DNA from 4 places in the Streptomyces sp. NPDC048196 genome. Region 2 is predicted to be linked to each of the others. Evidence: riboswitches for the same ligand, from Rfam matches in the RefSeq annotation. Region 2 holds a riboswitch; each other region holds the start of a gene.

Region 1 (5,876 bases), on a different contig from region 2:
GGTCATGGTCCTGGTCACCATTGTCGCCTGGCTGACGGGGCGTTCGGTACGTGAGGACCGGCGGCACGCCCAGGCACTGCGCACCCAGTTGACCACCCAGGCGGTCACCGCCGAACGGCTGCGCATCGCCCGCGAGCTGCACGATATGGTCGCGCACAGCATCGGCGTCATCGCCCTGCAGGCCGGTGCGGCCGGCCGGGTCGTCGAAACCCAACCGGCGGCGGCCCGTGGCGCGCTGCGAGCGATCGAGTCCGCCGGCCGGGAGACGCTCTCGGGCCTGCGCCGGATGCTCGGCGCGCTACGCCAGGCGGAGCCCGGGCAGCAGGCGGAGACGGCGCCGTTCGACCCGGCACCCGGCCTCGCGGACATCGACCGGCTGGCCGAGCGGACGACGGAGGCCGGAGTACGGGTCGACGTGCGCTGGCGAAGCGAGCGGCGGCGACTGCCGCCCGAGATCGACATGTCCGCCTACCGGATCGTTCAGGAGGCGGTCACCAATGTGGTGCGTCATGCCGGGGCCAACTCCTGCCAGGTGTTCATCGATTGCCAGGACGATGAACTCTCCATCGAGGTCCTGGACAGCGGACCCGGCCGAGCCAACAGCTCGGGTTCCGGATACGGACTCATCGGCATGCGCGAACGCGTCGGCCTGCTGCACGGTGACTTCCGTGCCGAACCACGCCCCGAAGGCGGCTTCCGGGTCACCGCCCGCCTCCCCGTTCCGTCAGGAATCTCATGACCATCCGCGTCCTGCTCGCCGACGACCAGCCGCTCATCCGGACCGCGATCCAGATGGTCATCACCGACTCCCTGGACATCGAGGTCATCGCGGAGGCCGGGACCGGTAGCGAGGCGGTCGAACTGGCCGTGGGCGTCCGGCCCGACGTCGTCGTGATGGACCTCCGCATGCCTGGTATGGACGGCATCGAGGCGACCCGTCAGATCGTCGCGGGCCCGAGCACCGCGCATGTCCTCGTGCTGACCACCTTCGACGACGACGAATCCGTCTACGGGGCGCTACGAGCCGGCGCGGCCGGGTTCCTCGTCAAGGACATGGCGGTGGACGACATCCTCGCGGCGATCCGGGTGGTCGCCGCGGGCGACGCGCTGATCGCTCCCAGCGTGACCCGCCGCCTGATCAAGGACTTCGCAGGCCACCGCCCCGCCCGGGCGACGAGGAACGGACGCACCCTGGCCTCGCTCACCGACCGTGAACGCGAAGTACTGGGCCTCGTCGGCACGGGCCTGTCCAACAGCGAGATCGCCACCCACCTGGGCATCAGCATCGCGACCGCCAAGACGTACGTGACCCGTCTGCTGTCGAAGCTCGACGCCCGCGACCGGGTTCAGCTGGTCATCATCGCCTACGAGAGCGGGCTGGTGGAACTTCCGCACTGAGCGGCCGATTCCCGAACGACCACCGGATCGGCTTCCACCTCAAGATGAATGGGCGGGTGGCTCGGACGACAACTGCGATGGTCAGGGCCGCGGCCTGCTCGGTGCCGGCGCTCGGGCGCTCGCACGAACCCGCTACAACAAGCCCAGAAGCGGGTTCAGTGTGCCGATCACCCGTGGAGCCTTGCGCAACTCATCCGCGTCACGCGGCCACGAATGCCTGAAGCCCAGGGCGATGCCCAGTCCGCGACTGCCGAGGTGTATTGACCTGGAGCGTGGTCAACTCGGCTGAGGGGTCAGCAGGCGGCGCTCCGGCCCGCGACCGGGTACGGCACGTAGGCGCTGCTGTTCTCGTCGATGGCGAGTGTCTGTCCGAGCGGGGGCACGGCGCGTTGCGGGCAGGTGAGGCGTTCGCAGACGCGGCAGCCCATGCCGATGGGCGTGGCGGCGGAGGCGTTGTCCAGGTCGAGGCCGTCGGAGTAGACGAGTCGGGAGGCGTGGCGGATCTCGCAGCCCAGTCCGATGGCGAAGGTCTTGCCGGGTTCGCCCCAGCCGCCGCGGGAGCGGGTGACGGTGCGGGCGGTCCACAGGTACCGCTGCCCGTCGGGCATGGCGGCGATCTGCACGTGGATGCGGCCGGGTGCGGCGAACGCCTCGTAGACGTTCCAGAGCGGGCAGGTGCCGCCCGCGCGGGAGAAGTGGAAACCGGTCGCCGACTGCCGCTTGGACATGTTGCCGGCGCGGTCGACGCGGTGCCGAGGGCGACCAGGAGGTTGGGCAGCCCGAAGCGCTCGCCCTGGTGGAGGGCGATGCCCTCCTCGACCAGCTTGGACAGCAAGCCGTACTGGGGCCAGCCGTAGGAGGCGAGCACCTTGCCGGAGTACTGGTCGAGGAAGAGGGTGCGCTGGTCGGTCACGTCAACTCTCCTTCGCGAGTCGCGGAAACGGCTCGGGGCGCGAGGGGAACGACGGACGGAGCGAGCGGTGGCCCGCCGGATTCGCCGGCCGCCGTCGAGCCGCGGAGGTCACCGCACGCCTGGCGGCGTACGGGCAGTGGCAGGTCTTCGGACTCGCGGGCGCGCCTTGTTGGGTACGAGGCATCGAGGCATCTACTGGCCGTCGCTTCCCAGGGCCTCTTCGCGACCCCAGTGCTTCCTGACGGCTGTCGTCCCGCTCACCGCTGCGGGGCAGTCCCAGATTTTCACCGGGTTCCCTCTTACGACGCGCCTGCCTGGCGGCAGGGCGAACCAGCTGCAGCGCCAGGTTGGCGGCAGCGATCAGAACTTGTTGCATATGCTGCGCAATAACAACTATCTAGCAATTAGCCTGGCCGCAGTGTGCGAGAGGGGAACGGCATGCGTGGAGAACCCGTGGTGCTGGGCATCGAGTCCTCATGTGACGAGACGGGCGCGGGGCTGGTGCAGAGCGGACGGCTGCTGGGGCATGCGGTGGCGTCGAGCATGGACGAGCACGCGCGGTACGGCGGGGTGGTGCCCGAGATCGCCGCCCGGGCCCATGTCCACTCGCTCACCCCGGTCGTTCACCAGGCGCTGAGGGAGGCCGGGCTGCGCATGTCCGACATCGGGGCGGTCGCCGTGACGACCGGGCCGGGCCTGTCGGGCGCCCTTCAGGTCGGACTCGCCGGCGCGAAGGGACTGGCGTACGCGCTCGGGGTGCCGCTGTACGGCGTGCACCACCTGGCCGGTCATGTCGCCGCCGACGCCCTCGCGCACGGGCCGCTGCCCGACCCTTGCGTCGTACTGATCGTCTCCGGCGGCCACACCTCCCTCCTCCTCGTCCGCGACCTGGCACGCGACCCGATCGTGCACCTCGGCGACACCCTGGACGACGCCGCCGGCGAGTGCTTCGACAAGGTGGCCCGGGTCTTCGGACTGCCGTATCCCGGCGGCCCGGCCATCGACCGGGCAGCGCGTGGGGGAGACGCCCGTGCTGTCGCCTTTCCCCGGCCGCTCACCGGGCCCCGCGACGCCCCGTACGGCTTCTCCTTCTCCGGCCTCAAGACCTCGGCCGCACGGTGGGCGGAGCGGCATCGCGGGCAGGTCCTGCCGGTGGCGGACGGCGCGGCTTCGTTGCAGGAGGCGATCGCCGACGTGCTGACCCGCAAGGCGGTCGCCGCCTGCACCACCCATGGCGTCGGCACCCTCGTCGTGGTCGGCGGTGTCGCTGCCAACTCCCGGGTGCGGGCGCTGGCGGAGGAGCGGTGCGCCGCTGCCGGCCTCACCCTGCGCGTCCCGCCGCTGAAGCTGTGCACGGACAACGGCGCGATGATCGCCGCCATCGGGGACCTGCTGGTCCGGGCGGGCGCCGAGCCCGCACCACTCGACGTCTCGATCGACCCGTCGGCGCCCCTGGAGTACGCCGCGCTGCACCCGGTCGCCCGTGCCCTCGCCACAGCGGTCTCCTGATGAGCGGGAGCGTCCGCCTCGTCTCCGGCGAGCAGCTTTCGCCGTATGTCGACGGCATCCGCGCCGTGTACGCCGACGCCTTCGGCGCACCACCGTGGCACGAGGAACCAGCGCTGGCCCACACCTGCCTGATACGGCTGGCCCAAGATGCCCGTCGCCCCGGGTTCTTGGCCGCACTCGCCCTCGACCGAGGCGCCGTGCTGGGGTTCGCCACCGGCTGGACAACCCCACGCCGTTCCCGGCCGGCCGCTGCTACCCCCAGGCGGCCGCCGCCCTGAAGTAGCCGATTGGTCGTCGGCACACGCGGATTCGAGGGTTCCCCCCGTGCCAGCGGATCCGGTCACCCGGCGCGGGCGGTGCTGTCCGTCGGTGGCCCCGCCCGCGCCGCTCCCCAATGAGCAGCTAGCAGCTGTGTGTCCCGCGACGGCCGGGCTGAACAATGCGGAACGCCTCCGTACCTGCGCACGGCTCGCCGACGACAGCAAGAACGGCGAGAACAGCAAGAACAGCGGCATCGACCTGCGGGCCTCCCGCAGCCTGTACGTCCGCCACTGCCACGCGCTGGGCCTCGCCGCACTCGCGGAGGGGGACCACGCGACGGCATACGAGCACCTGCGCCGCGTCTTCACCCAGGACCCCCACCCCGCCCCCGTGCACCACCACGCCTCGCTCCACCACGTGGCCGACGTCGCCGCGGCCGCCGTGCGCATCGGCCGGACCGACGACGCCCGGGCCGTGCTCCGGGCGGCCGAGGACGCCCTGGGCACAGCGCCCCGTTCCGCACGCCTCGCCGCGATCATGCACCGGGCCTCGGCCCTGCTGAGCGATCCCGACGCCGCCGAACCGCACTTCCGGGCAGCCCTCGCCGACCCGGCGAGCGCCCGATGGCCCTTCGAACACGCCCTCACCCAGCTCGACTTCGGCCAGTTCCTACGGCGCCGCAGACGGTCCGCACAGGCGCGCCCGCTGCTCACCGGAGCCCTGGAAACCTTCGAACGCCTCGACGCCCGTCCCTGGACCGAGCGGGCCACCGCCGAACTCCGCGCGGCCGGCGTCGCCGTGGCCTCCTCGGGTGCCCCGGTGGCCGTGGCCGACCTGACCCCGCAAGAACTCCGGATCGCCCGCCTGGCCACACAGGGCCTGACGAACCGTGAGATCGGTGCCCGGCTCCTCCTCTCTCCCCGCACCGTCGGCTTCCACCTGCACAAGATCTTTCCCAAGCTCGGCATCACGGGCCGAGCCCAACTCCGGGATGTCCTCGACCGTTAGCCTGGTTGACGACGGGGCTGGGTGGCAGCGGCTCTGTCTCAGTCGCAGGGAGACGGCCGCGTGGGGACCCGGCCTTCGCGGCAGAGCAGGGCGAGCTGGTCCGGGGGACGGTCTCTCGAACAGGAACAGCGAGCCGAGTTGCTCCCGGCTGCACGGCAGCGGCCGGCCGTTCATGACTGCTCCAGGTATCGGTGGACGAGCATGACGGCCATGGTTCCCTCGCCCACCGCGGAGGCGATCGAGGTCGAGCAGCTTGAGCGCGATGTCGCGGTGGAGGGTACGGTCCCGGGCGGCCCATGCCTCGCCCATGCCTCCTTGGCCGAGTCGCTTGACCAACTCGATGCCGAGTCTCAGAGTATGGGCTGGACCGGTGGGTTGCAGCGCGATCAGTTCGAGGGGCTTCTTCGCAGCTTCTGACTGAGCTGTCCGCGCACCCGAGTGGCCTCAAGGCTCGTCGACATTCAGAGCTCGCAAGCCCTCGGATGCATCCGAACTCGTCGACAAACGCCTCCGGTTGGGACCTACGCAGCCAGCTGTGGTAGCTGCCGGACCTGCTCGATCTGCTCAACGGCGGGGGAGCGAGGGGACCACCGAAGGTCTTCAACGTTCGCCCGGGACGGTGATCTCGGGTGAGGAAGGGCGCTGGTTACAGCCGGGCGATGACCAGCGCGATGTCGTCGCGGCCGCCGCCGGCCAGGCCGAGGCGGGCCAGGACGGTGTCGGCCATGTGCTCCGGGGCGAGCCGGCTGGACTGGCTGAGGGTGTCTACCAGCCGGGCCAGGCCGGT
Region 2 (5,876 bases):
CTCGGCGCCCTCGGCGAGGGCCGGGTCCGGGGAGCCGGCGGAGCCGATGTGCGAGCCGTCGTTGGCGAGGTAGAGGCCGATGGTGTGCAGCAGGCCGGTGCCGGACAGCACCGGGCTGGGGCGCAGCAGTTTGAGGTCCTGGTGGCCGCTGTCGGTGCCGGTGAGCAGGTCCTGCCAGGAGGCGCCCACCCGCTTGACGTCGGCCGGCCGCTTGCCGGCGGGGATGCCGACGACCAGCGGGCTGTAGGCGACCGGGCCGGTGTCGTGCAGGGTCGCCGGGGAGCCGGTGGCGGGCATGCCGCGGCGGGCCTCCTCGTAGTCGGCGGTGGATTCGGGGATCCACAGGTCGGGTTGCGGGCCGGGCCGGTAGAGCGGATCGGTGCCCTTGTCGTCCGGCTCGCCCGGGCCGGTGCCCAGGGCCTCGCCCTGCCAGCGGACGGCGGCGGCGAAGCCCTGGTCGATCTGGTCCTTGGCGGCGGAGTAGACGGTGATCTGAGCGCGCCGGCACCCCGCCGGGAGGTCGCCCTCGCCCTGCAGCGGGCGGGTGTTGGCCTCGGACATCTCGTAGTCGAACGCGGCCTGGCGCAGGGTCGGTTCGGCCTCCGGCGCGGTCAGCAGCCGCAGTTCGAGGGCGGGCGGGCAGTCGGGCAGCGGCTGCAGCAGCTGCCGTACGACGAGTCCGGCGGCGATCAGCACGAGGGCGGTGACGAGCGCGAGCAGCAGCTTCAGGCGGGGCCGGACGTGCTGGTTGAACCGGCGGCGTAAGCGGACCCGCGGTGGCGTCGGCACCCGCGCCTCGGGGGTGGCGAAGGACAGCACGACGTCGTCGACGGTGTTCTGCTTCGCCGACCGGGGCTCCCACACGTCGCCCATCGGCGTCCGCTCCCCGGCGAGCCGGACCCGCAGCTCCCGTACGAGGTCCTCGAAGGTGACGAACCGGCGGCCGGGGATGCCGTTTTCGAGGATCTGCACCAGGGCCCCGGTGAAGACGGTGCCGCCGGCCGGTTCCTCGCCGCTGAAGATCCGGCGGTTGGGCTGGGCGGCCATCAGCAGCGACATGGGCTTGCGGTGGGAGTGGAAGGCGCCGCCCGCGTTGCCCGCGTAGCAGCACTCCAGGACGATGACGATGCGTTCGGCGCGGGCGCTGTCGAGGCAGGAGAGCACCGCGTCCTGCCAGGAGACGGTGGTGTGGCTCTGCCGGGGCACCGAGCCGCCGACCATCAGCTGCAGGTCGCCGCCGTCGCTGCCGACCCAGCCGTGGCCGGAGAAATACACCAGCAGCAGGCCGCGGGCCTCGTCGGCGGCGGTCTTGAGCGCCTGGCTCAGCTCCTCGGGTGCGGTCGGCCGGCAGGGCGTGATCTCGTCGTCGGTGAACAGGTCCGTGGCGGTCAGCGCGCGGCTCAGCTCGCCGATGTTGTCCGCCACCGCGGGCAGGCGCGTCAGCGTCGCGTAGTCGTGGACACCGATCAGCAGCGCCCGGTTGATCTTTCCCCGCGCGTCGTATTCGGACATCCGGCTCAGTCCTCGCCGGTGCTGCCACTCTCGTGTGCCGGGCTGCCGGGATCGGGGCGCGCGGGACCGCCGTCGCCGACGACCTCGACGGCGGGTTCCTCGCCGGCGGCCCGCTCCTCCTTGCGGCGCCGCAGCCATTCCCGCACGGCGATGCTCATTCCCTTGGTGACCTCGGTGGCGATCGCGCCGACGATGACCAGGATCAGGTCGTCCACGCCCACGGCCATGTCGGCGGGGCCCGGTTCGTCCCCGTCGGCCGTGAGGTGCGGGGGCTGCGGCCGGTGTTCCCAGGTGTGCTCCCGCCGGCCCAGCCAGGGTTCGCGCTCCAGCCAGGCCCGGAGGTCGTCGAGGTCCTGCTGCGGATTGTCCGTCCCGGTGACCCTGAGGCGGATCTCCTGACGGTCCTCGTGGTGGTCGACGTGCTCCGGCATCCCCCAGCCCCCTTCCGGCGGCCCCTTCGCCACCGTGCACCAGATAGTGACGTGGAATCAGGGACGGGGGCAACCGTCCGTGACGCCACCGCCACCCTGTGGCGTGCGCCACAGGGCCTGCCGCGGGACAGCGTCGCAGGTCAAGGGCGAGTTGACGGGCCTCGCGGACCGTGGTGGACTGCCGGGGCCAATCGGCGACAGATGAGGAAGTCCGGTGAGAATCCGGCGCGGTCCCGCCACTGTCACCGGGGAGCGTTCCTCCGACGAGGGCCACGGTCCGTACCGACGTACGGGCGGGAAGGCCGGGGGACACGCCGATCCGGGAGCCAGGAGACTCTGGTCGCCGTCACGTCGAGCCAGGGCGAGGACCCTGAGTGAGGACATACCGCCATGCCCGGCCGCCCGCCCCGCCCCCCACTGCCCGCTGCCGCAGGGCCCCTTCGAGGAACGACGGCGGCCTGATCCGATGCGCGGCGAACACGCGGGATATGCGTGCGGCGCGGCTCTCGGCTTCCTCGGCGACCTGATCGCGGCGGACCCGCGGCGCGGCCATCCGGTGGCCGCGTTCGGCCGGGCCGCCGCCGCCGTCGAGCGCCGGCTGTGGCGCGACCACCGGGGCCGCGGCGCGGCCCACGCCGTGCTGTGCGCGGGCGGTGCGGCGGCCGGCGCGGCGCTGCTGGAGCGGGCCGTACGGCACCGCCGCGGCGCCCGGGTGGCGCTGACCGCGGCCACCGTCTGGGCGGTGCTGGGCGGCACTTCGCTGGGCCGGGAGGCGCGGGCCGTCGGCGGTGCGCTGGAAGCGGGCGATCTGGACGTGGCGCGGGAGCGGCTGCCGCATCTGTGCGGCCGCGATCCCCAGGCGCTGGACGGGCCGCAGATGGCCCGCGCGGTGGTGGAGTCGGTGGCCGAGAACACCTCGGACGCGGTGGTGGGCGCCCTGGTGTGGGGCGCGTTCGGCGGGGTGCCCGGTCTGGTGGCGTTCCGGGCGGTGAACACCCTGGACGCGATGGTGGGTCACAAGTCCGCGCGCTACCGGCGGTTCGGCTGGGCCGCGGCCCGGCTCGACGACGTCGCCGGCTGGCCCGGCTCCCGGCTGACCGCCGCGCTGACCGTGCTCGCGGGCCCCGACCGGCGTGGTGCGCTCGCGGCCTGGCGGGCGGACGGCGGGGCGCACCCGAGCCCCAACGCGGGCCCGGTGGAGGCGTCGTTCGCGGGTGCGCTGGGCGTGCGGCTGGGCGGCACGCTGGCGTACGGCGGACGGGTGGAGCACCGTCCGGTGCTCAACGGCGCGGCGCGGCCGCCCGCGGTGGCGGACATCGAGCGGGCGGTGCGGCTGTCGCGGCGGGTGAGCGCGCTGGCGCTGGTGGCGACGGTGGCGGGACGGCTGACGGCGGGCGCGGTGCGGCACGGGATCGCAGGCGGCAGGGGCAGGGGCAGCACGAGCGGGAGGAAGCGCCGGTGAACGGGCAAGGCGGGACGGCCGGGGGGCTCGGCGGCGGGCTGCTGGTGGCCGGTACGACCTCGGACGCGGGCAAGAGCGTGGTGACGGCGGGGATCTGCCGCTGGCTGGTCCGGCAGGGCGTGAAGGTGGCGCCCTTCAAGGCGCAGAACATGTCGCTCAATTCGTTCGTCACCCGGGAGGGCGCGGAGATCGGCCGGGCGCAGGCGATGCAGGCCGCCGCGGCCCGGGTCGAACCGACCGCGCTGATGAACCCGGTCCTGCTCAAGCCGGGCGGCGACCGCAGCAGCCAGGTGGTGCTGCTGGGCAAGCCGGTGGGTGAGCTGAGCGCGCGCGGGTACTTCGGGGGGCCCGGGGGGTCGTCCCCCGGGGAGACGCCGTACGCGGGCGGGCGGGAGCAGTTGCTGGGGACGGTCACCGACTGCCTCGCCGAACTGCGCCGTACGCACGACGCGGTCATCTGCGAGGGCGCGGGCAGCCCCGCCGAGATCAATCTGCGGCGCACCGACATCGTGAACATGGGCATCGCCCGGGCCGCCCGGATACCGGTCGTGGTGGTCGGCGACATCGACCGCGGCGGCGTCTTCGCGTCCTTCTTCGGCACCACGGCGCTGCTGTCGAAGGAGGACCAGGCGCTGGTCGCGGGGTATTTGGTCAACAAGTTCCGGGGCGATGTGACACTGCTGGAGCCCGGTCTGGACATGTTGCGGCAGCTGACCGGGCGGCCGACGCTGGGCGTGCTGCCGTACGCGCACGGGCTCGGCATCGACGAGGAGGACGGCCTCCGGGTGTCGCTGCGCGGCGCGGTGCGGGAGAGCGTGGTGGCCCCGCCGCACGGCGCGGACGTGCTGCGGGTGGCGGTCTGCGCCGTTCCGCTGATGTCGAACTTCACCGACGTGGACGCGCTGGCCGCCGAACCGGGCGTGGTGGTGCGGTTCGTGGACCGGCCGGAGGAACTGGCCGACGCGGACCTGGTGGTGCTGCCGGGTACCCGCGGCACGGTCCGCGCGCTGGCCTGGCTGCGCGAGCGCGGGCTGGCGGACGCGGTCGCCCGGCGGGCCGCCGAGGGCCGCCCGGTGCTGGGCATCTGTGGCGGCTACCAGATGCTCGGCGAGCACATCGACGACGAGGTCGAGTCGAAGGCGGGCGCCGTCGAGGGCCTGGGGCTGCTGCCCGTACGGGTCCGCTTCGCGGTGGAGAAGACGCTCGCCCGGCCGGTGGGCGAGGCGCTCGGCGAGCCGGTGGAGGGCTACGAGATCCACCACGGCGTCGCCGAAGTGACGGGCGGGGACGAGGCGTTCATGACCGATGGCGGGGGGAACGCTCTCGACGGCTGCCGGGTCGGCTCCGTATGGGGCACGCACTGGCACGGTTCGCTGGAGAGCGACGCCTTCCGCCGGGCCTTCCTGCGGCGGGTGGCGGCGGACGCCGGCCGGGCGTTCGTCCCGGCCCCGGACACCCGCTTCGGCGCGCTGCGCGAGGAGCAGCTCGACCGGCTGGGCGATCTGATCGAGGAGCACGCGGACACCGGGGCACTGCTGCGGCTGATCGAGAAGGGGGTGCCGGAGGGGCTGCCGTTCGTGCCTCCGGGGGCGCCATGAGGGGTACGCAAGGGACGGGATCCGGGCCGGCCGGCGACGTGGAGGACGACACAGCATGACGAGCGCGCACAACACCACCTGGCAGTACCCCTTCACCGCGGTCGTCGGCATGGACGACCTGCGGCTGGCGCTGCTGCTGAACGCGGTGAGCCCGGCGGTCGGCGGGGTGCTGGTCCGCGGCGAGAAGGGCACCGCGAAGTCCACCGCGGTGCGCGCCCTGTCGGCGCTGATGCCGGCCGTGGACGTGGTGGCCGGCTGCCGCTTCGCCTGCGACCCCGCCGCGCCCGACCCCGGCTGTCCCGACGGGCCGCACGGCTCCGGTGCCGCCGAGAGCCGTCCGACGCGGATGGTGGAGCTGCCGGTCGGCGCCTCCGAGGACCGCCTCGTGGGCGCCCTGGACATCGAACGGGCCCTGTCGGAGGGCGTGAAGGCCTTCGAGCCGGGCCTGCTGGCGGACGCCCACCGCGGAATCCTGTACGTGGACGAAGTCAATTTGCTCCATGACCACTTGGTCGATCTGCTGTTGGACGCCGCCGCCATGGGCGCCTCCTACGTGGAGCGCGAGGGCGTCTCCGTGCGGCACGCCTCCCGTTTCCTGCTGGTCGGGACCATGAACCCCGAAGAGGGCGAGCTGCGGCCGCAGTTGCTGGACCGGTTCGGGCTGACCGTCGAGGTCGCGGCCTCCCGGGAGCCGGCGCAGCGGGTGGAGGTGGTCCGGCGGCGGCTGGCGTACGACGCCGATCCGGCCGGGTTCGTGGCGCGCTGGGCGGCCGAGGAGGACGCGCTGCGGCAACGGATCGCCGCGGCCCGGGAGTTGCTGCCCGAGGTGGTGCTGGGGGACGCGGCGCTGCGGCAGATCGCGGCGACCTGTGC
Region 3 (5,876 bases), on a different contig from region 2:
GTCGTCCAGCAGGCCGGTGACGTGCGGGAAGGCATCGCGGAAGAAGCCGGAGATGCGCAGCGTGACGTCGATGCGGGGGCGGCCGAGTTCGGCGAGCGGGACCGCTTCGAGGCCGGTGACGCGGCGGGAGGCGTCGTCCCATACGGGGCGGACGCCGAGCAGGGCCAGGGCCTCGGCCACGTCGTCGCCGCTGGTGCGCATGGCGCTGGTGCCCCACAGGGACAGGCCGACGGACTGCGGCCAGTCGCCGTTGTCGGTGCGGTAGCGCTCCAGCAGGGAGTCGGCGAGGGCCTGGCCGGTCTCCCAGGCCAGCCGGGAGGGCACGGCCTTGGGGTCCACGGAGTAGAAGTTGCGGCCCGTCGGCAGCACGTTGACCAGCCCGCGCAGCGGCGAGCCGGACGGGCCGGCCGGGACGAAACCGCCGTTCAGGGCGTGTACGGCGTGGTCGATCTCGTCGGTGGTGGCGGCCAGCCGCGGGACGACCTGGCGGGCGGCGAAGTCGAGGATGTCGGCGACCTGCGGGCCGTGGCCGGCGGCCACACCGGGCACCGCGGCCGGGTCCCAGCCGGCGTCCTCCATCGCCTGGACCAGGGCGCGGGCCCGGGCCTCGGCCTCGTCGGCGGTGGTGCGGGTCGCGGCGGACTCGTCGAGGCCGAGGGCCTCGCGCAGGCCGGGCAGGGCGGAGGTGCCGCCCCAGATCTGCCGGGCGCGGAGGATGGCCAGGACGAGGTTGACCCGGGCCTCACCGGACGGCGCGGCGCCCAGGACGTGCAGACCGTCGCGGATCTGGGCGTCCTTGACCTCGCACAGCCAGCCGTCGACGTGCAGCAGGAAGTCGTCGAAGCCGTCGTCGTCCGGGCGCTCCTCCAGACCGAGGTCGTGGTCGAGCTTGGCGGCCTGGATCAGCGTCCAGATCTGGGCGCGGATGGCGGGCAGCTTGGCCGGGTCCATGGCGGAGATCTGCGCGTACTCGTCGAGCAGCTGCTCCAGGCGCGCGATGTCGCCGTAGGAGTCGGCGCGGGCCATCGGCGGGACGAGGTGGTCGACGAGGGTGGCGTGCACCCGGCGCTTGGCCTGGGTGCCCTCGCCGGGGTCGTTCACCAGGAAGGGGTAGACCAGCGGGAGGTCGCCGAGGGCGGCGTCCGGGCCGCAGGCCGCGGACAGGCCGGCGTTCTTGCCGGGCAGCCACTCCAGGTTGCCGTGCTTGCCGAGGTGGACCATGGCGTCCGCGCCGAACCCGCCGTCCGCGCGGGACGCGGCGATCCAGCGGTAGGCGGCGAGGTAGTGGTGGGACGGCGGCAGATCGGGGTCGTGGTAGATCGCGATCGGGTTCTCGCCGAAGCCGCGCGGCGGCTGGATGAGGACCAGCAGATTGCCGCGGCGCAGCGCGGCGAGCACGATGTCGCCGTCGGGGTTGTGGGTGCGGTCCACGAACATCTCGCCCGGCGGCGGCCCCCAGTGCTCCTCCACCGAAGTGCGCAGCGCCTCCGGGAGGGTGGCGTACCAGCGCCTGTAGTCGGCGGCCGGGATGCGGACGGGGTTGCGGGCCAGCTGCTCCTCGGTGAGCCACTCCTGGTCGTGGCCGCCGGCCTCGATGAGGGCGTAGATCAGCTCGTCGCCGTCACCGGATTCGAGGCCGGGCACCGGCTCGGCACTCTCGTCGCCGAAGTCGTAGCCGTCCGCGCGCAGCCGCCGCAGCAGTTCGACGGCGGAGGCCGGGGTGTCCAGTCCGACGGCGTTGCCGATGCGGGAGTGCTTGGTCGGGTAGGCGGAGAGGACCAGCGCGAGGCGCTTCTCGGCATTGGGGAGGTGGCGCAGCCGGGCGTGGCGCAGTGCGATGCCGGCGACCCGGGCGGCGCGCTCGGGGTCGGCGACGTAGACCGGGAGGCCGTCCTCGTCGACCTCCTTGAAGGAGAACGGAACGGTGATCAGCCGGCCGTCGAACTCGGGCACGGCGATCTGCGAGGCGGCGTCGAGCGGCGAGAGGCCCTCGTCGTTCTCCTCCCAGGCGCTGCGCGGCCCGGTCAGGCACAGCGCCTGGAGGATCGGGACGTCGAGGGCGGCCAGCGCGCCCGCGTCCCAGGACTCGTCGTCGCCGCCGGCGCCGGCCTCGGCGGGCCTGGTGCCGCCGGCGGCGAGGACGGTGGTGACGATGGCGTCGGTGGTCCGCAGCGCGTCGATGAGTTCGGGCTCGGGGGCGCGGAGCGAGGCGACGTAGAGGGGGAGCGGGCGGCCGCCGGCCGTCTCGATCTGCGCGCACAGTTCGTGCACGAAGCCGGTGTTGCCGCTCATGTGGTGGGCGCGGTAGTAGAGCACGGCCACGACCGGGCCGGTGCCGTCGGCGGCCGGGCGCTCCAGCCGGCCCCAGGTCGGGGCGGGCACGGGCGGTTCGAAGCCGTGGCCGGTGAGCAGCACGGTGTCGGAGAGGAAGCGGGCGAGCTGTTCGAGGTTGCCCGGGCCGCCGTGCGCCAGGTAGGCGTGCGCCTCGGCCGCGATGCCGACCGGGACCGTGGACTGCTCCATGAGCTGGGCGTCCGGGGCCTGTTCGCCGGTGAGGACGACCACCGGCCGGTGCTGGTCCTCGGCGAGCAGCAGGTCGAGTCCCTCTTGCCAGGCGCGGATGCCGCCGAGGAGGCGTACGACGACGAGGTCGGTGCCGTCGAGCAGGTCGGGCAGCCCGGTGACGTCGAGGCGGGCGGGGTTGGCGAGCCGGTACGCCACCGGGCCGGTGGCCGCGCGGGCACTGAGCAGGTCGGTGTCGGAGGTCGACAGCAGCAGGATTCGGGGGGCCGCGGGGTGGTCCCCGGACGAATGCAGCATGCGAGCGCTGGCCTTCCTCGGGGTGTCCGCGCCCCGGGTGGTCGTAAGGACGGCGGGAGTTCCTGACTCACCCGGCACCGGCCGGGTTCACAGTGGCGGGACCGCGCCGGATTCTCACCGGGCTTCCTCCCTCGGGCCCAAGGGCCCGGCGCCGTCGCTGGCGTCCGACGGGTCAGCCGACCCGCCGACCTGCATAGTAAGGGCTGCGGGCGGAGGAGGTAAGCGGGCCTCGGCGGGGCCGGGGCGCCACCGCGGGTGGCGGCTTCCGCACGCCCGGGACGCGGGCCCCCGGGACCCGGGCCACGGTGGCCGGATTCGTCCGTTTCATGGCCTGATCCGCCCCGGATCGGTCGCGCACCGTCGTAGGTATGCTCGCCGCCATGCCGCCCTCCCCCTCACCACGGCCCCGACGGGCCGAGCCGCCCGTGCGGGCCCGCGGTGACGCCTGCCCGGGAGCACTGCGGCTGCATCCCGCCGCCGACGGCCATCTCGCCCGAGTACGCATCCCCGCCGGTGACTTGACGGTCCGTCAGGCGCACGCGCTGGCCGATGCCGCGGACCTGCTCGGTGACGGTCGGCTGTCCCTGACCTCGCGCGGCAACGTCGAGCTGCGCGGCCTGCCGGACGGCTGCGGCGGCCGCCTCGCCGAGCTGCTGCACGACGCCGGCCTGCTGCCGTCCGAACGCCACGAACGCATCCGCAACATCCTCGCCTCCCCGCTGGCCGGACTGGACCGGAACACCCCTGCTGACGTGCGGTGGTGGGCCCGCCGGCTGGACGAGCTGCTGTGCGCGAGCGACTCCGCGACCGCGCTGTCCGGCCGCTTCCTGTTCGTCCTGGACGACGGGCGGGGCGATGTGGCGGCGCTCGGCGGCGATGTGACCTTGGTCGCAGAATCGGGCATCACGGGTGACGGGACGGCCGGCGGCGGGGCGCTGCTGCGGGTCGGCGACGACCCGGCGACGCTGCGGATCGCCGGCCCGGACGCACCGCGCGCGGCACTGGCCGCCGCCGAGACGTTCCTGACCACCGCGCAGGCCGGCGACACCGGCGCCTGGCGGGTGCGCGAACTCCCCGAGGGCCACGCACTGTCGGCGCGGGACGTGGCGGAGCGGCTGCGCGCGGCGGGCATCGAGACGTCGTACGTGGCGGAGGGGGTAGGTGCGGCCGAGCCGGTGGTCCACCACGCGGACTCCTCCGCCCCCGGCATCATCGAGGGCCGCGACGGCCGCCGCGCGCTGTCCGTACTCGCGCCGCTCGGCAGGCTGTCGGTGGCCCAGTGGCGGCTGCTCGCCTCCCTCGCGGCCGACGACGGATCCGGCGAACTCCGCCTCACCCCGTGGCGCGGCATCGTCGTCCCCGGCCTGTTGGCCGCCGCGGCCGCGCCCCGCCTCCGCGAACTGGCCGCCGCCGGCCTGGTCACCGACCCGTCCTCGCCCTGGCACCGCATCGGCGCCTGCACCGGCCGACCGGGCTGCGCCAAGTCCCTTACCGACGTCCGCGCGGACGTGACGGCCGCGGTCGAGGCAGGCACACCTCTGCCGCCGGGCCTCCCCGCATCCGTCCCCGTGCCGGCGGCAGCCCCCCTCTACTGGTCCGGCTGCGAGCGCCGCTGCGGGCATCCGCACGGCACCTGGATCGACGTACTGGCGACGGAGGCGGGGTACCGGGTCGCGGTCGTCGGCCCGGACGCACCGCGGCCGACGCCGCCGGCGACAGCAACCGCAACCGCAACCGCAACCGACAGCACCACCCGCAACACCAGGAACGCCAGAAACGAGGCCAGAGTGACCGCGTTCGACTACGAGAAGGACGGTGCGGAGATCTACCGCCAGTCCTTCGCCACCATCCGCGCCGAGGCGGACCTCGCCGGCCTGCCCGCCGACGTCAGCCGGGTCGCGGTCCGGATGATCCACGCCTGCGGCATGGTCGACCTCGTACGCGATCTGGCCTTCACCCCCGGTGTGGTGACCGCCGCCCGCAAGGCGCTGCGCGACGGCGCGCCGATCCTCTGCGACGCCAACATGGTCGCCAGCGGCGTCACCCGCAAGCGGCTGCCGGCCGGCAACGAGGTGCTCTGCACGCTCGCCGACCCCGCGGTGCCGGACCTGGCCGCCCGGATGGGCACCACCCGCAGCGCCGCGGCCCTGGAACTGTGGCGGGACCGCATGGAGGGCGCCGTCGTCGCGTTCGGCAACGCCCCGACCGCCCTCTTCCGGTTCCTCGAAATGATCGAGGAGGGCGCTCCCCGCCCGGCCGCCGTGATCGGCATACCCGTCGGCTTCATCGGCGCGGCGGAGTCCAAGGACGCCCTCATCGCCCATCCGTCGGAGCTGGACCACATCGTGGTGCGCGGACGGCGCGGCGGCAGCGCCATGGCCGCGGCCGCCCTCAACGCCCTGGCTAGCGAGGAAGAGTGAGCGTGAGCGAGCAGCAGGAAACCGGCACCGGCACGGGCGCCCGCACCGGGACCACCGGTCGTCTCTACGGCGTGGGCCTCGGCCCCGGCGACCCGTCCCTGATGACCGTACGGGCCGTCGAGGTCATCGCCGAGGCCGACGTCATCGCCTACCACAGCGCCCGCCACGGCCGTTCGATCGCGCGCTCCATAGCGGCCCGGCACCTGCGCGCCGACCACATCGAGGAGGCGCTGGTCTACCCGGTCACCACCGAGTCGACCGACCACCCCGGCGGCTACCGCGGCGCGCTCGACGAGTTCTACGAGGAGGCCGCGGAGCGGCTGGCCGCGCACCTCGACGCCGGCCGCACGGTGGCGGTCATCTCCGAGGGCGACCCGCTCTTCTACGGCTCCTACCAGCACATGCACAAGCGGCTCGCGCACCGCTACCCGACCGAGGTGATCCCCGGCGTCACCTCGATCAGTGCCGCCGCGGCCCGCCTGGGCAAGCCGCTCGCGGAGGCCGACGAGGTCCTGACGATCCTCCCCGGCACGCTGCCCGAGGAGGAACTGACCGCCCGTCTGGCCTCCACGGACGCCGCCGTGGTCATGAAGCTGGGCCGCACCTTCCCGACCGTCCGCCGCGCCATGGAACGCG
Region 4 (5,876 bases), on a different contig from region 2:
CTCACCGCGGACGGCGATTTCTGCGCGATCTTCGGCCTCGACCCCGAAGCCTTCGACGCGCGGGCGGACACCCTGGCCTCCCGTCTCCATCCCGGTGACCGTGCCGCGTTCCGTGCCGCGGCCCGTACGGCGGCTGCCGAGGGGAGGGTCGTGTCCCGGACCCTGCGGGTACGTGAGGGCGCGGGCGCCGGGCCGGGCGGTGGCGCGGAAGGCGGCGGTGAGGGGCACGGCAGCAGCGAGGGGTACCGCACCGTGGTGCTCTGGGGCCGGGTCCCCGATCTGCCGGACGACCGGGCGCGCACCCATCTCGTCGGAGTGGTCGTCGACGCACGGGCCGGCCGCGCGGCGGCCGCGGCGGTCGAGCGCCTGCGGGACGGACTGTTCTCCCTCACCCCCGACGGCCGGGTCAGCTACGCCAACCGCAGTCTGGAGCAGTTGCTGGACGTCAGCGACGAGGAGGTGGTCGGGCACTGCCTGTGGGACGCCCTGCCGTGGCTGTCCGACCCCGCGATCGAGTACCAGCACCGGTCCGCGATGGTCTCGCAGACGCCGACGTCCTTCCTCGTCTGCCGCCCGCCCGACCAGTGGCTCGCCTTCTCCCTCCACCCCGACCCGAGCGGCGTCACCGGCCGGGTGGTCCCCACCGGCCGCCCGGACGCCGCCCCGGAACCCGCCGGGCCGCCCACCGTGACCGCACCGCCACAGCCGGCCGCATCGCCGACCGCCCCGGCCCCCTCCACCACCGTGGCCGCCGCACCGGCCCGGCTGGGCGTCATGTACCACGTCCTGCAACTGGGCAGTGCGCTGACCGAGGCGGTCACCACCCACCAGGTCTGCGAAGTCGTCGCCGAGCAGCTCCTTCCGGCGTTCGGCGGCCAGCAACTCGCCCTCTACGCGGTCCGTGACGGCACGATGCAGCTGATCTTCCACACCGGCCACCACGAGGGCTTCCTCGACTGGCTGGACGGCATGCCGCTGCACGCGCCGCTGCCCGGCACCGAAACCCTGACCTCCGGCGTCCCGCTCTTCATCGAGTCACAGCAGAGCCTCTCCCAGGGGTACCCCGGTATCCCGGTCGGCGGCGTGAACTCCTGGGCGTACCTCCCGCTGATCGCCTCCGGCCGCCCCGCCGGCACCTGTGTCCTCGGCTTCGACGAGATCCATCACTTCACGGCCAAGGACCGCAGCGTGCTCACCGCGCTCGCCGGCCTGATCGCCCAGGCCCTGGAACGCGCACGGCTCTACGACTCCGAATTCGCCCTCGCCCGCGGCCTCCAACAGGCCCTGCTGCCGCACCGGCTCCCGGCCCTCCCCGACCTGCGGACCACGGCCCGCTACCTCCCCTGCACCAGCGGCATGGACATCGGCGGTGACTGGTACGACGTCATCCCGGCCACCGACGGCGTGTCCCTGGTCATCGGGGACGTCGAGGGACACAGCATCGCGGCGGCCGCCACCATGGCCCAACTCCGCAGCGCGGTACGGGCGTTCGTCGCGGTGGGGCACGCCCCCGGCGACGTCCTGGCGGGCGCCAACCGCACCCTCATCGACCTCGGCACCGGCCTCCTCGCCAGCTGCTGCTACCTCCACCTCGACCCCGCCGGCCACCGCGTCCGGGCCGTTCGCGCGGGTCACCCGCCGCCCCTGCTCCGCCACCCTGATGGACACACCGACGTACTGGACCTGGAGACCGGCCCCCTCCTCGGCGTGGACCACTCCAGCGACTATCCGCAAACCCCCGTCGACCTGCCACCCGGCTCCGCGCTCGCCCTCTACACCGACGGCCTCGTCGAAGAGCGCGGTACCCCCATCGACGTGGGCATCGACCACCTCCGCGCCTCGATGGCCCACGCCCGCGCCGACTCCCTCGACGAACTCGCCGACCGCCTCCTCCACCACGCCCAGCGCTCCTCCTACCGCGCCGACGACATCGCCCTCCTGCTCACCGAATACCGGCCGGCCGCGACGGGCCGATAGCCACGGAGGGGGGTTAGGCTGGTCGGGCAGCTGGTTCGCCCTGTCCGCCAGGCAGGTGCGTCGTAAGAGGGAACCCGGTGGGATTCCGGGACTGCCCCGCAGCGGTGAGTGGGAACGAGCGCCGTCATACGCACTGGACCCGGACGGGTCTGGGAAGCGACGGCCAGTAGGTGTCCGCCCTTCGACGGGTGGATGTGCCCGCGAGTCCGAAGACCTGCCCGTTGCCCGCGCGTGAGGGATCACGTGCGGACATCCCGGTGACCTTCGAGGGCGGGTCGGCGTACAGACCGGGCAGTGGCCTGCCGTTGCTGAACTCTTCGGCCGTTCCGTCCGGTTCGTTCGTCCTTCGCGCCTCCGTTCCGTCTCCGGGATCCGTAGGAGACAAGCTCGCGAAGGAGAGTTTCTTGTGACCGTGACAGCGACAGGGGCCGGGAAGTCCGCGGCCGCGACCGTACGGGCCACCGTGTACGGCTACCCCCGGCAGGGCCCGCGACGGGAGCTGAAGAAGGCCGTAGAGGGATACTGGAAGGGCCGGGTCACCGCCGACGCCCTCCGGCGGACCGCCGCCGAGCTCCGCAGCGCCAACTGGCGGCAGCTGGCCGACACCGGCATCGACGAGGTCCCGACCGGCGACTTCTCGTACTACGACCATGTCCTGGACACCACCGTCATGGTGGGTGCGATCCCCGGACGCCACCGGGACGCCGTCGCCGCCGACCCGCTCGACGGCTACTTCGCCATGGCCCGCGGCACCCAGGACGTCGCGCCACTGGAGATGACCAAGTGGTTCGACACCAATTACCACTATCTGGTGCCGGAGTTGGGCCCGGACACGGTGTTCACCACCGACTCGGCCAAGCAGGTCGGTGAGCTGCGCGAAGCGCTCGCACTCGGCCACACCCCGCGCCCCGTCCTCGTCGGCCCCGTCACCTACCTGCTGCTCGCCAAGCCCGCGCCCGGTGTCGCCGCCGGCTTCGAGCCGCTCACCCTCCTGGACCGCCTGCTGCCGGTGTACGCCGAGGTCCTCGCCGACCTGCACGCGGCCGGCGCCGCATGGGTGCAGCTCGACGAGCCGGCCCTCGTCCAGGACCGCACCCCGGCCGAACTGAACGCCGCCGAGCGCGCCTACCGAGAGCTCGGCGCCCTCACCGGCCGGCCGAAGCTGCTGGTCGCCTCGTACTTCGACCGCCTGGGTGAGGCCCTGCCCGTACTGGCCAGGACGCCGGTGGACGGGCTCGCGCTGGACTTCACCGGGGCCGCGGCCGCCCAACTCGACGACCTCGCCGCCGTCGGCGGCCTGCCCGGCAAGCGGCTGGTCGCCGGCGTGGTCAACGGCCGGAACATCTGGATCAACGACCTCGAGAAGTCGCTGTCCACCCTCGGCACCCTCCTCGGACTCGCCGGACATATCGATGTCGCCGCGTCCTGCTCCCTCCTGCACATCCCCCTCGACACCGCCGCCGAACACGACATCGACCCGCAGATCCTGCGCTGGCTGGCCTTCGCCCGTCAGAAGACCATCGAGGTCGTCACCCTGGCCCGTGGTCTCGGCCGCGGCACGGAAACCATCGCCGCCGAACTCGCCGCCAACCGCGCCGACCTGGCCTCCCGTGCCGCTTCGCCGATCACCCGCGTCCCCGCCGTACGTGCCCGGGCCGCGGCCGTCACGGACCGCGACACCCGCCGCTCACAGCCGTACGACCGGCGGGCCGCCGCGCAGCGCGCCCAGCTCTCGCTGCCGCTGCTCCCGACGACCACCATCGGTTCCTTCCCGCAGACCGGCGAACTGCGCACCGCCCGGGCCGACCTGCGGGCCGGCCGCATCGATGCCGTCGCCTACGAGGAACGCATCAAGGCCGAGATCCAGGAAGTGATCTCCTTCCAGGAGAAGGCCGGGCTCGACGTCCTGGTGCACGGCGAGCCCGAACGCAACGACATGGTCCAGTACTTCGCCGAACAGCTCTCCGGCTACCTCGCCACCCGGCACGGCTGGGTCCAGTCCTACGGCACCCGCTACGTCCGCCCGCCGATCCTCGCCGGTGACCTCGCCCGCCCCGAGCCCATGACCGTGCGCTGGACGACCTACGCCCAGTCGCTCACCGGCCGGCCCGTCAAGGGCATGCTCACCGGCCCGGTCACCATGCTCGCCTGGTCCTTCGTCCGCGATGACCAGCCGCTCGCCGACACCGCCCGCCAGGTCGCCCTCGCCCTGCGCGACGAGGTCAACGACCTTGAGGCGGCCGGGACTTCGGTCATCCAGGTCGACGAGCCGGCCCTGCGTGAGACCCTTCCGCTGCGCGCCGACGCCCGCCCGGCGTACCTGGCCTGGGCCACCGAGGCGTTCCGGCTGACCACCGGCGGCGTACGCCCGGACACCCAGATCCACACCCATATGTGCTACGCCGAGTTCGGCGACATCCTCGCCGCCATCGAGGACCTCGACGCCGACGTCATCAGCCTGGAGGCGGCCCGCTCCCACATGCAGATCGCCGGCGAACTCGCCGCGGCCGGCTACTCCCGCGAGGCCGGACCCGGCGTCTACGACATCCACTCGCCCCGCGTCCCCGATGTCGACGAGGCGGCGGCCCTGCTGCGCAAGGGGCTTGCGGCCCTCCCGCCGGAGCGGCTGTGGGTCAATCCGGACTGCGGCCTGAAGACCCGCGGTTGGGCGGAAGTGCGCGCCTCCCTGGAGAACCTGGTCACCGCGGCGCGCACCGTCCGCGCCACGCTTCCGACCAGCTCCTCCTGAGCACCCGGTGAGCGAACCCCACGTCCGGTGCGGCATCGCGACGGTGCCGGACGTGGGGCCCGGCGGCTCATGAGTCGCTGCCGGCGAGGTAGTGCCATGCCTGGATCTTGGCAGGCACCACGGCGTGGTCAGAAGATCCCTTCCTAGGAGCCCTTGGGCAAGGCAGCCCGCAGGCGGGACCCGTTGCTGACGAAAGCGGCTGCGGCGAGGGGGAGGGCGGAGGCGGCCTGGATCAGGGCGAACCACGGCGGACAGATGCCGGGGATCAGGTCGACGCCGACGATCACGAGCGGCATGAGCACCGAGAGGATGCGCACGCGAAGATAGGCTCACCGGGTTCCCCGTGCGGCGAGGACGGTCATCCAGTAGATCACCGCGGCGCTCGCGAGCACTCCGCCCGAGCGGCCCCACAGGAACGAGGTCACCGGATGTCCCGTCATCGCGCGGACGGCGACCGTGATCAGGACGACGGAGCTGAGCGCACCGTAGGCCGCGACGAGCTTCTTCACCGTGCCGAAGTCCCGCCGGGTGCGCGGAGGGTGGAGGTGGTCCGGCGCGGCCGAGGGCCGGCCGGTGGTGCCCAGGCCGTGGGTGCCGGCGGTGTGCGGGCTGGTGTCGTTCGTGCTTCGTGTCGTCGTCATGGCGTCGACGCTACGGAGCGCACGAGGGGCGCGGTATGCGCCTGGACGTACGGGTGAGTGGGGCCAGGCCCACTACCGGGTCGGTCCGGCGGGGATCACGCTGTGCGCAGCGCAGAGTGGAAGCACTGCCGAGGAGAAGCGACAAGGGATGGTCATGCGAAAACTGGGGTGGTGGGTGGCGGGTGCCGGGACGGGGTTCGTCCGGGCGTGTGTGGTGGCGGCCGTCAGCTTGCTGGTGCCGGCCGTGTGGGCCGCCGTCGCGCTGGGGGTCCGGTGGGCGGGGAACCCGTGGGCGTGGACAGCGGTGTTCGTGTGGGCGGGCATCGGCACGTTCGCCGTGTCCCGGCCGCTCTGCCGGGCGGTCCGCCACCTCGTCGCGAAGTGGACCGGCACCGTCATCCCCGCCGGGTACCGGCAGGCCGAGCCGGTGGTGCGGATGTCCACCGGATACTGGTGGAACGGGTTCTCCTACCGGCGCAGCAGCCGGGACGCCCGCCAGGAGCAGCGGT

What was found. A riboswitch is a leader RNA that binds a small molecule or an ion and turns the genes downstream of it on or off. The one in region 2 is predicted to bind cobalamin.
Region 1: it holds a riboswitch for cobalamin, as region 2 does, so the genes downstream of both, AB0E02_RS04690 (short-chain fatty acyl-CoA regulator family protein) here and AB0E02_RS25990 (cobalamin biosynthesis protein) in region 2, are expected to answer to the same signal.
Region 3: it holds a riboswitch for cobalamin, as region 2 does, so the genes downstream of both, cobN (cobaltochelatase subunit CobN) here and AB0E02_RS25990 (cobalamin biosynthesis protein) in region 2, are expected to answer to the same signal.
Region 4: it holds a riboswitch for cobalamin, as region 2 does, so the genes downstream of both, metE (5-methyltetrahydropteroyltriglutamate--homocysteine S-methyltransferase) here and AB0E02_RS25990 (cobalamin biosynthesis protein) in region 2, are expected to answer to the same signal.

What each region holds. Positions count from the first base shown of each region.
Region 1 is NZ_JBEZMM010000002.1:241,164-247,039, forward strand. Features, by position in the region: gene AB0E02_RS04680 (sensor histidine kinase) at 1-739, shown strand, start outside; gene AB0E02_RS04685 (response regulator transcription factor) at 736-1,398, shown strand; partial or broken gene AB0E02_RS04690 (short-chain fatty acyl-CoA regulator family protein) at 1,692-2,147, opposite strand; cobalamin riboswitch at 2,432-2,661, opposite strand; gene tsaD (tRNA (adenosine(37)-N6)-threonylcarbamoyltransferase complex transferase subunit TsaD) at 2,750-3,820, shown strand; gene AB0E02_RS04700 (hypothetical protein) at 3,820-4,098, shown strand; gene AB0E02_RS04705 (helix-turn-helix transcriptional regulator) at 4,232-5,089, shown strand; gene AB0E02_RS04710 (hypothetical protein) at 5,291-5,506, shown strand; gene AB0E02_RS04715 (SpoIIE family protein phosphatase) at 5,736-5,876, opposite strand, start outside.
Region 2 is NZ_JBEZMM010000030.1:73,218-79,093, forward strand. Features, by position in the region: gene AB0E02_RS25980 (caspase family protein) at 1-1,512, opposite strand, end outside; gene AB0E02_RS25985 (hypothetical protein) at 1,518-1,943, opposite strand; cobalamin riboswitch at 2,145-2,280, shown strand; gene AB0E02_RS25990 (cobalamin biosynthesis protein) at 2,410-3,405, shown strand; gene AB0E02_RS25995 (cobyric acid synthase) at 3,402-5,003, shown strand; gene AB0E02_RS26000 (putative cobaltochelatase) at 5,059-5,876, shown strand, end outside.
Region 3 is NZ_JBEZMM010000060.1:12,886-18,761, forward strand. Features, by position in the region: gene cobN (cobaltochelatase subunit CobN) at 1-2,820, opposite strand, end outside; cobalamin riboswitch at 2,857-2,985, opposite strand; partial or broken gene cobG (precorrin-3B synthase) at 3,201-4,427, shown strand; gene AB0E02_RS34345 (precorrin-8X methylmutase) at 4,608-5,240, shown strand; gene AB0E02_RS34350 (precorrin-2 C(20)-methyltransferase) at 5,243-5,876, shown strand, end outside.
Region 4 is NZ_JBEZMM010000006.1:114,947-120,822, reverse strand. Features, by position in the region: gene AB0E02_RS09790 (SpoIIE family protein phosphatase) at 1-1,977, shown strand, start outside; cobalamin riboswitch at 1,992-2,214, shown strand; gene metE (5-methyltetrahydropteroyltriglutamate--homocysteine S-methyltransferase) at 2,390-4,726, shown strand; gene AB0E02_RS09780 (hypothetical protein) at 4,870-5,043, opposite strand; gene AB0E02_RS09775 (hypothetical protein) at 5,056-5,367, opposite strand; gene AB0E02_RS09770 (histidine kinase) at 5,522-5,876, shown strand, end outside.